One region of the Paenibacillus sp. 01T443 genome, then DNA from elsewhere that is predicted to be linked to it. Evidence: riboswitches for the same ligand, from Rfam matches in the RefSeq annotation. Region 1 holds a riboswitch; each other region holds the start of a gene.
What was found. Region 1 has a riboswitch for cobalamin ahead of AC1DLI_RS19335 (DUF4430 domain-containing protein). Riboswitches for the same ligand answer to the same signal wherever they lie in the genome.
Positions count from the first base shown of each region.

Region 2: it holds a riboswitch for cobalamin, as region 1 does, so the genes downstream of both, AC1DLI_RS28950 (ABC transporter substrate-binding protein) here and AC1DLI_RS19335 (DUF4430 domain-containing protein) in region 1, are expected to answer to the same signal.
Region 3: it holds a riboswitch for cobalamin, as region 1 does, so the genes downstream of both, AC1DLI_RS25545 (DUF4430 domain-containing protein) here and AC1DLI_RS19335 (DUF4430 domain-containing protein) in region 1, are expected to answer to the same signal.

Region 1 is NZ_JBFTPE010000009.1:236,352-239,466, reverse strand. It holds gene AC1DLI_RS19340 (energy-coupling factor transporter transmembrane component T) at 1-605, opposite strand, end outside; gene AC1DLI_RS19335 (DUF4430 domain-containing protein) at 602-1,396, opposite strand; cobalamin riboswitch at 1,599-1,799, opposite strand; gene lmr(B) (lincomycin efflux MFS transporter Lmr(B)) at 1,850-3,115, opposite strand, start outside.
Region 2 is NZ_JBFTPE010000024.1:65,645-68,759, forward strand. It holds gene AC1DLI_RS28945 (FecCD family ABC transporter permease) at 1-809, opposite strand, end outside; gene AC1DLI_RS28950 (ABC transporter substrate-binding protein) at 814-1,806, opposite strand; cobalamin riboswitch at 1,952-2,109, opposite strand; gene AC1DLI_RS28955 (FixH family protein) at 2,299-2,742, shown strand; gene AC1DLI_RS28960 (sulfite exporter TauE/SafE family protein) at 2,748-3,115, opposite strand, start outside.
Region 3 is NZ_JBFTPE010000016.1:122,552-125,666, reverse strand. It holds partial or broken gene AC1DLI_RS25555 (transposase) at 329-987, shown strand; gene AC1DLI_RS25550 (YnfA family protein) at 1,117-1,443, opposite strand; cobalamin riboswitch at 1,590-1,790, shown strand; gene AC1DLI_RS25545 (DUF4430 domain-containing protein) at 1,939-3,115, shown strand, end outside.

The DNA of each region.
Region 1 (3,115 bases):
TTCATGGAATCCGCTGTCTGCAGCGCCTCCTCCAAAGACCAGGTCAACAGAACGCGAACGAGCAGCATGCCGTCCTTGCTTCGTTTTTTAAGGCTGCCCTCATGAATGGACACCCCCTTCATCCGCTGCACAGTCGTAATTTGCTCCAGCCTTCGTAAGAAAAGCGGCACGAAGCGGATCGACATGGAGGTTAACAGCGACGTGCGCGGAGCAACTCTCGAGAACAAGTACATCCATTTATCTGTGGTGACGATTTGTTGAAAGGAAACGAACGCAAGCAAAATACATAATAACGAGAGCATCATCGTCACGCCATACAAGATCGCTTCCAGCGTTATCGGCTGATCCATAAAATAAAATAGAATATGCCTGCCCCGGTGGGAGAACAGCGGGTTGAGAACAGCAACGGAGCCGCCCATAAGAACATAATAGGGAAGCAGCTTAAGCAGCCGCTTCCCTTCTCCATGAATGACAATAATAGCCGTAATCGCAGCAAGCGAGGTCATGAGGAATATCGGATGAAATAACAGCATGCTGAATGTAATGACACCCGCATAATAGCTGAAGCTGGTAATCGGATGAATGGAGCTGAAGGCATTGTTCATTCCACTTCAGCTCCCAGATCCTTGCCGAGATCAACGGTATACAGCCATTCAATGACATCGCCGTCTTTGAGCTTATAGGCGCCTGCGCTTTTGTTTGGAAACTCGCCGTTCACCCTGTACATCCATCCGCTCTTTGCGCCGAGATCGAATTCATACAAATTATCAATGCCTTCAATATATGCAGCAGCCTTTGCGCCTCTATATTCCATTTGAATTTTGTTTTTCCGGGTGGTTCTCTTTAGCACCTCAAGCACGGTATCATCTTTCTTTAGCTCGACGGCCGTAGCTGCAAGTACAGTGCCTGTTTCTTCGTCCGCTACGATGGATATTGTAACCGAGCTAATCGGCTCCGCAGTTTCGGCCGGTGAGGCAGACGGTGCCTGGACAGTCTTTTCCGTCACTTGCGGCTTTGGCGAAGGCGTCGCCTTCTGATCACCAGTTCCCGGTGAAACCGACGGCGTCGCCGGTTTCACAGATACAGCAGGTTTCTCGCTTGCGTTATCCTTTTCTGGTTTTTTATCCGCGTCAGGTTCCGCGATGGCAGGCGTTGATGCCGTCGGTTCCGCAGACGGAGACGGACTGGCCGCTTCCTCTTCCTTACTTCCGCCGCTTGGCTGACCGCCGCCGGCATCATCGGATTGTTGCGGCACTTGTGAAGCATTGCCCGCCTGCGTTTGATTGCTTGACGTATTTCCATTAGTTCCCGAATTCGCGCAGCCGACTAACGCGCCCACAATCAGCAGCCAAATGAAAAAGATGGGTAACCATCGATTGCTTTTCTTTGCCATCATTGCCTTCCTACTCCCTTTATCCATTTCTTATTTCATGCACACGCTTCCTCGTCTCACTGCCGTTTGGCTGCAAAAACAAAAAAAAGATCCCCTGCTTAGAGGGGATCTGCATGTCAAATGAAAGATTAGCAGCTGCATATAAAATAAACATCATGCGCTTTGCCTAACGGTTGCGCTCGCCATCCTTACCCCCGAAGAATGAGAAGCAAAATAAGAAAAGGCAGGTCTCCTGGCTCGTGCGTCAACGCGTTTCACTACCTTCCCATCCTAACGGCAGACAGTGGTAAATTCAGAGAAACGCTCTTCACATACAGTGGCGGGACCGCGCCGGCGTGATACCGGACTTCCCTTTTAAGCAAACAAAAAGCTAGCTTCTGTTTGCACCTTCTCTTAACAAATATTCGATTATTTAATCAATCATATCGGGATTAAGGGGGTTTGTCTATACAGGATTTAATGCTGCTTGGCCACATGAACCCGTTTAATGAAGAAAGCGACAATTAGACCAATGACCGCAACGACCATGGCAAAAATAAACGCATCCTGTATACCCGACGTTAATGCTAGCGGCGCATTTGCCGGATCAGCCGGATCCGATACATCCTTCATAAAGCTGTTCATCCCAGCAGTCATAATGCTAACTGCTACCGCTGTGCCTATGGCTCCCGCCACTTGCTGCAGCGTGTTCATAATTGCTGTGCCGTCAGGATACAGTTCACGTGGAAGCTGGTTAAGGCCATTGGTTTGCGACGGCATCCAAACCATCGAGATCCCTATCATCAAGCAAGAATGAAGCACGATGATGAGCGCGAGCGTCGAAGCCGTCGTAATACCGGTAAAGAACCAAAGCACAGCTGCAAGGATAACAAGCCCCGGAATGACGAGCCATTTTGGACCGAATTTATCAAACAAGCTGCCCATTACAGGCGACAAAATGCCGTTGATGAGTCCGCCCGGCAATAAGACTAGACCAGCCGTGAGAGCGCTAAGACCCAGCCCGCTGATCAAATACATCGGTAAAACGAGCATAGAGGATAAAATAACCATCATGCAAATAAATACCATCAGTGTTCCCACAACGAACATCGGATGCTTAAAGGCTCGCAAGTTCATCATCGGCTGTTTCATCGTCAGTTGACGAATAGCAAAAACGATTAGCGCGACGATACCAATGATCATAAATGTTACAACCTTCGTGCTGCTCCACCCGCCTTCACCTTCACCTGCGCTGCTGAATGCAAACACGATTCCTCCGAAGCCAATGGTCGAAAATACAAGTGAGAAAACATCGATTTTTGGTTTAGTAATCGTGGACACATTTTGCATATAGAAGATTCCAAAAACAAGGGCTATGATTAAGAAAGGAAGCGACAGCCAGAAAATATAATGCCAGCTCAGATTTTCAATGAGAAGTCCGGCAATCGTCGGTCCAACCGCGGGGGCAACCATAATAACAAGCCCGATTACGCCCATCGCCGCTCCTCTCTTCTCAGGCGGGAAAATAATAAGTATCGTATTAAACATAAGCGGCAAAAGCAGTGCCGTCCCGATGGCTTGAATGACGCGCGCAGCCATGAGCACTTCGAAGCTTGGAGCAAGCGCTGCTACAAGCGTGCCTAGCACCGAAAAGCTTACCGCAGCTATAAACAGCTGCCTTGTTGAGAACCATTGAAGCAATAAGCCCGACACCGGAACTAAAATACCAAGTGTAAGCAAATA
Region 2 (3,115 bases), on a different contig from region 1:
CCGACGAAGCCAATTACGCCGGACACAGAAACAGCCGCCGCCGTAAGCAGCGTCGAGCTGATTAACACAACCAGCTTCGTTCGTTCAACGTTTATGCCTAGATGGGCCGCATGCCGCTCTCCTAAAACAAATAAGTTAAGCGATTGGCCGTAGGCAAGCAGCAGAGGGAAGCCGAGCGCAAGAAACGGGATTAGCATATATACGTTTTCCCAGCTTCTCATGGCTAGCGATCCCATTAACCAAAATAAGATTTGATTGACTACACCCTCAGACATGGAAACCATAAAGGAAACAAAAGCGCCTAAAAAGGATTGAATGATGACCCCGGAAAGAATAAGCGTTTCAATATGCATAACCCCTTTATTACGTGACAGCCAAAAAACACCTAACAGCGTAACGGTACCTGTTCCGAAGGCTACAAGCGGAATCGTCCACATGCCGAGTACGGTTTGAAGTCCGAACAAAATGATGAATGCCGCACCTACCGAGCTGCCAGAGGCAACGCCAAGCGTATAAGGATCAGCTAATGGATTGCGCAGCACCCCTTGAAAACCTGTACCCGCAAGCGCAAGACAAGCGCCGACAAGCACGGCAAGCAGCACACGCGAGAGTCTTACCTGCGTGACAATAGCAATTTCCCCAGGTGAATAAGAAGTTTGGTTGTCCGAAAGCCAAGGCAGCTGGTGCAGCAAAATGCCCCATACATCGCGAACCGAGATCCCGGACGAACCAATAGTTAAACTAACAACGATAGAAACAGCAAGAAGGAGCATAGCTGCTCCTCCATACCAAGCTAATTTATAGGTCATAGGATTATTTTACGAGATCCGGATGAATCACTTTGGCAAGCTCGAGCAAACCGTCTGCCAGTCGCGGACCTACGCGGACGAGCGGATTTTCGGTCACTGCAAACATTTGCTTGTTCTTCACCGCATCGATGACATCCCAGCCTGGGCGGCTCTCGATACCAACAACGATCGGATTCGGGTCCTCCTTCAGATCAGGGTAAATAATGAGTGCCGGGTTTTGTGTCACAACTTCTTCAGCGTTAACCTCGTACCAGCCAGAAGAACCAGCAGAGATGTTGTTACCTCCAGCCAAGCTCAGCAGCTCATCAAGGAAAGTGCCCGAGCCAACCGTCCAGCCCGGTGAAAATTCTAAATATACCTTCTTTTTCTCTACATCTTTTACAGCATCCGATACCTGCTGCTTTACATCGCGCATATGATCAGCTACGGCCTTAGCTTCGGATTGTTTATTCATAATATGACCTAAATTTTCGATTTTGGCAATAACTGCATCATAGGTAAGCGGATCAGTCGCATACACCGCAATTTTCAGCTCGCGCAGCTTGGTAATTGCATCTGTATTCAGTGACGATGAAGCAAGCACGAGATCGGGATTCAAGGCTACGACAGCTTCTATATTGGTTGTCATATCGCCAACCTTCGGCTTCGAAGCAGCCTCTTCCGGATAATCGCTCCATTGATCGACACCTACGACTTGCTCTCCCGAGCCAATGGCATAAATCGTTTCCGTTTCACTTGGTACAAGCGTAATGACCTTGGTTGGCTGTTTTTCAAAAGTAATTTCTGTTCCGGTATCATCTTTAATCGTCAAAGGATATACCGTCGTATTCGCAGCTGGCGTTGGCTCAGTCGACGCTTCCTGCTCCGTATTGGCCCCTTGTTGATTGTTCTGGTTTACTGCATTCTTGTCAGCCCCGCACGCGCTCGTAACGATAAGCATCATGGTGAGAAGCAAGCCAAGCAGTATTTTCATCATATTGCGGTTAATTCCATTCATCTTTCACTGCACCCCTAATCATTTATTTCGTATAAATAAAAAAAGCATCCCTGGCTAATGTGCCAGAAATGCTATCATACGCTTTTCCCAAAAACAGCTAAGCGATAAGCTTCTCCAACACTGTACCTAAGTCCACGTAGGTTTAAGTGTTTAATTTAGACAGGCAGATTTTCTGACTCGGCTAGCACAGTACATCTATATTACTGCTGCGCTGCCTTACAGTGGCGGGTCCGTGCCGGATTTAAACCGGGCTTCCCTATTAAGCATCAATGAGTTCCAATAAGCTATCGCTTCCTTATCGGACAAACTCTTATCCGCACCTGTCTATAAACTATGAAATTATCCGTTGTTAATATACACTGTCCTTTTGATTTTGTCCAATACAATTGGCACTCCTAACCCTGATCTATTACGTTCTGCTTCATAGAATTACTGCATAGGTAACTTAAAAGTGCTTTATCCAATACAGTCGCACGAAGGAGGTTAAGCAACATGCTGCCGCATCATAAAGAACATTCGTCACTATTCAAGTTCGTCTTTTTTTTCATAATCATTGCGCTGCTTGCCGGTATAGCATTTATTTGGCTTCGCCCGGGCGATGAAGCGCCTCCGCCTGTTACTGAGCATGCTTTCGAAGAAGGAAATATCATTTGGACAATTGACGCATACCCGGCCAAAGCACTTCACCGCAATAGCTTTATAATCGATTTGACCGATCTGAATGGAAGCCCCGTTAAAGGCGCGTCCTTACACGTAAAGCTTGAAATGCTCGATATGGTTTGCGGCGATTATGAATTCAACATGGACGAATCTGCACCCGGAAAATACGAAGGTGATGGCGTTCCATTAATGGCAGGTACTTGGAAGGCTACCCTAACGCTTGAGATGTCTGATCATACCTATACCATCGTTAGGCTCCTACGAGCAGTCCACTAGAACGTCTACCACAACCACGGGTTGATCGATGGAATCAAACCATTAACAGCAAGACCGCGCAAAATTGAAATAACGCCGACCGCAATAGCTGTCACCAGGCTTGCTTTGCGCATAAACCTGCGCCATTTTTTGTTTGCGAAGGCTGCGACAGATGCAGCAAGCGCTAATGCGGGAAAAGTGGATAAGCCGAATAACGCCATGACAGCCGCACCTTCCAGCCCGGAGCCGGTAGAGGCGGCTGTCATCTGCATCGCGTAAGTCAATCCGCAGGGAAGGAAGCCAAACGCGATTCCCGTCGCCAGCAAATGCAAGGTTTCTTGCTGCTCGGAACGTTTCGCGCCTCCAGCCAAGCGTTGGTGAAGGAAGGATGATA
Region 3 (3,115 bases), on a different contig from region 1:
TAATGGGGTTCTCGGTCTAAATGTTTTTTGGAAATATTTGGACGAATGGTCTTGTAGAAGCTAAGAATAATAAAAGTTCGGTCAGAGTTCTACGTTGTAGTTACTGCAATGTATGGACAAAAAACGAGTTGGATCGAGGTGTACAATGCAGTTTCTGCAATGGGAGTGCCTATTTTTGAGCGATTAGGAACGTGTGGCGTCTATTCTGCTGTAGTAAATGCATTGTAGCTAAAATAAAGAAGCGTATACCGTAATTCTGCTGCAGAAACTGCAGTGTACCGGAGCGGCTGGCGGCTAAGAGGATGCCCTGGATTTGCGAGACTAAAGCCCTACGGATACACGATGCTTAAAACGCATTTAGAGAAATTGAAAGCCGCACTTGGAAAGCTGCCGGGAACAATCATCGCAGATGCTGGATAGGGCGGAGAAGAGAACTAGGCTTACCTAGAACAGGGAGAGCTTGAGGCGTTGGTCAAACACAGCTCGTATCATAAGGAAAAATCGAAGAAATGGCAAACGGACATCAGTGAGCTCGACAATGGACATTACGACGAGGAAGAAGATACGTGGACATGCGCGAATGGACAGAAACTTGTCTTTCGCTATGAAAGTAAAGATATAACAGAAAGTGGATTTGAAATCCGACATCGTCATTACCGCAGTGTGAGCTGTGAAGGGTGCCCCATCAATCCCGCTAGTACGAAGGCGCAAGGCGACCGAGAGGTTCGAGTCAGTCTGAGATACATGCGTTACAAGCAGCGGGTGCAGGAAAAGCTGCGCAGCGAGGAAGGTTATGCGTTGTCGGCGAGACGAATGATTGAACCCGAAAGTGTATTCGGGCAGATGAAGACTAACCGGGGATTCCGGCGGTCCCTGCTTCGCGGCTTGTCAAAAGTAAGCCTAGAGGTCGGGTGGCTTTCGCTTGCCCATAATCTACTTAAGCAAGCAGCCATAGACCAGAACAGAAAAATAGCGCAACAGGAATAGCCCACTGCAGCGCTATTTTTTCATGTTTTCCAACACTTCTGTTCAAAGCGAGCTCTCTCTCCAGCGAGCTTACTACTATTGGGACAGCCCCTTTGGGTTGCAGGGTATGCGGGAAGAGCCGATGCATGCTCAGCTTCTAGGGGCCCACAGCATGATAGAGACGCCAACGACACAAATGACGGCTCCGAGCCAATCATAAAAATCAGGCGTTTTTTTATCGATAAGCCAGCCCCACAGGACAGCGAGAATAATAAAAACTCCGCCGTATGCCGCGTACACCCGCCCAAAAGAAGGAAAGCTCTGCAGAGTCGGGATGACGCCGTATGCAATCAGAATTAGACTGCCGGCTACACCGAACCAAAGAGGCTTGGACTCTCGGAGCCACAGCCAAACCAGATAGCCGCCGCCAATTTCAGCTAGTCCCGCAATAACAAATAGGAAAATCGTAAATAGCATGGAACCCTCTCCTTTTATAAATCTATATAAGCCGAACGAGTGATGGAATAGTAGTGCTGCATCGATATGCATTGAAAAAAAACAAACTGGACCTTTGTCTAATCTACAAATTTTTGATACAATTCACAAGTCTGATACTTACAATTTCATAGAATAGCTAGTATGGTGCTGCCGTGAAGTAACTATTCGCAAGCAGCTTAATAGGGAAGTTCGGTCAAAGTCCGACGCGGTCCCGCCACTGTATCGCAGAGCTGACAATCATTTTATCCACTGTCCGGTTAGGACGGGAAGGGGATAGTCGAGCAATGAAGCGAAGCCAGGAGACCTGCCATAAGAGTGCTCTATAATTCTCACGAGGATGGGAGGGAGATGTTTATTCGTGCTTCAGCTATAGGTATTTCCTATGCTTTTTTACGCACGTGACAGCCCCAACATCTTTCCAAAAGCGGAAGATGTTTTTTTATTGCCAAAAATGAACCAAAAGGAGAGAAAACATTGCTTACTTTGAAAACATTCCTAAGAAAAAGCTTGCCTGCAATTTTAAGTTTTGTTTTAATCTTTAGTTTAATTGCGCCCCAAGTCAGTAAAGCGGCCGATCACACTGGAAACGCTGCTTTAAATGAAATGATTGGGAAAACAGTGAATCATTTTAAAAATAAAAATGAAACATTGGAATCCTGGTGGGAGATTGTCGCGCTGTGGGGGGCTGGAGAAAATCTGCAGGACGGCAGCTGGAAACTGCCTAGCTGGAAGACGATAGATCCAAAATCTACCGTATCCGGAACCGAGTATATCCGATTTATTTTTGCATTGCTCGCAATGGGGGAGGATCCGGCTCGTGCTTGGGACACCAACCGTAACCTATACGCAGAGCTGGCCGCGCAGCAAGACGGAGCAACCGGTGCATTTGGTTCCACGAACAAGCACATGTGGGCGATGCTTGCGCTCGATACGGGCGCAAAGCTGGGCAGTGATGTGGGCGTGTGGAATGCAGCCGCAAAACAAAAGGCATTAGACTTTTTATTGAGTAAACAGCTTAGCGACGGCGGCTTCGCATTTTTTGGAAGTACTTCTGACTCTGATATGACGGGAATGGGTCTGCTTGCGCTAGGAAACTATCAGAATGATAGCGCCGTGCAGCAGTCTATTGCAAGAATAAAGGCATTTTTGAAAACAAAGCAGTTAAACAATGAGCAAGTCATGTACGGAGCAAATTCAAACAGCATGTCCGCCGTAGTCTCGGGTTTGACTGCCATTAACGAGGATGTATTGTCTGATCCTTGGACGGCCAATGGCAAAAGCGTTCTCGATTCATTTGTGCTTTATCAACTGCAGGATGGCACTTTCAAATGGAATGAGAGCGACATTAAAGGCAATGGTATGGCTACCGAACAAGCACTGATTGCCCTCACCGATATCCAGCAACTGAAAAGCGTGTGGTACCGCTTTGGTGAAATCAAACAGCCAGTTTCGGTAAGCGTTAAAGTCGACGGCATCACGGATAGTATCTATACCAAGCAAGCCGTCTCGGTATCGCAAATCAAAAACCAGGCAACGGCGCTTGATGCGCTTAAGACCGCCCTTGATCAAGCGAATCCGAAAATCAGCTACAAAATCGTAGACAGCAGCTTCGGTGCTTACGTTCAAGGCATTGATGGCCAAGATGCGGGCA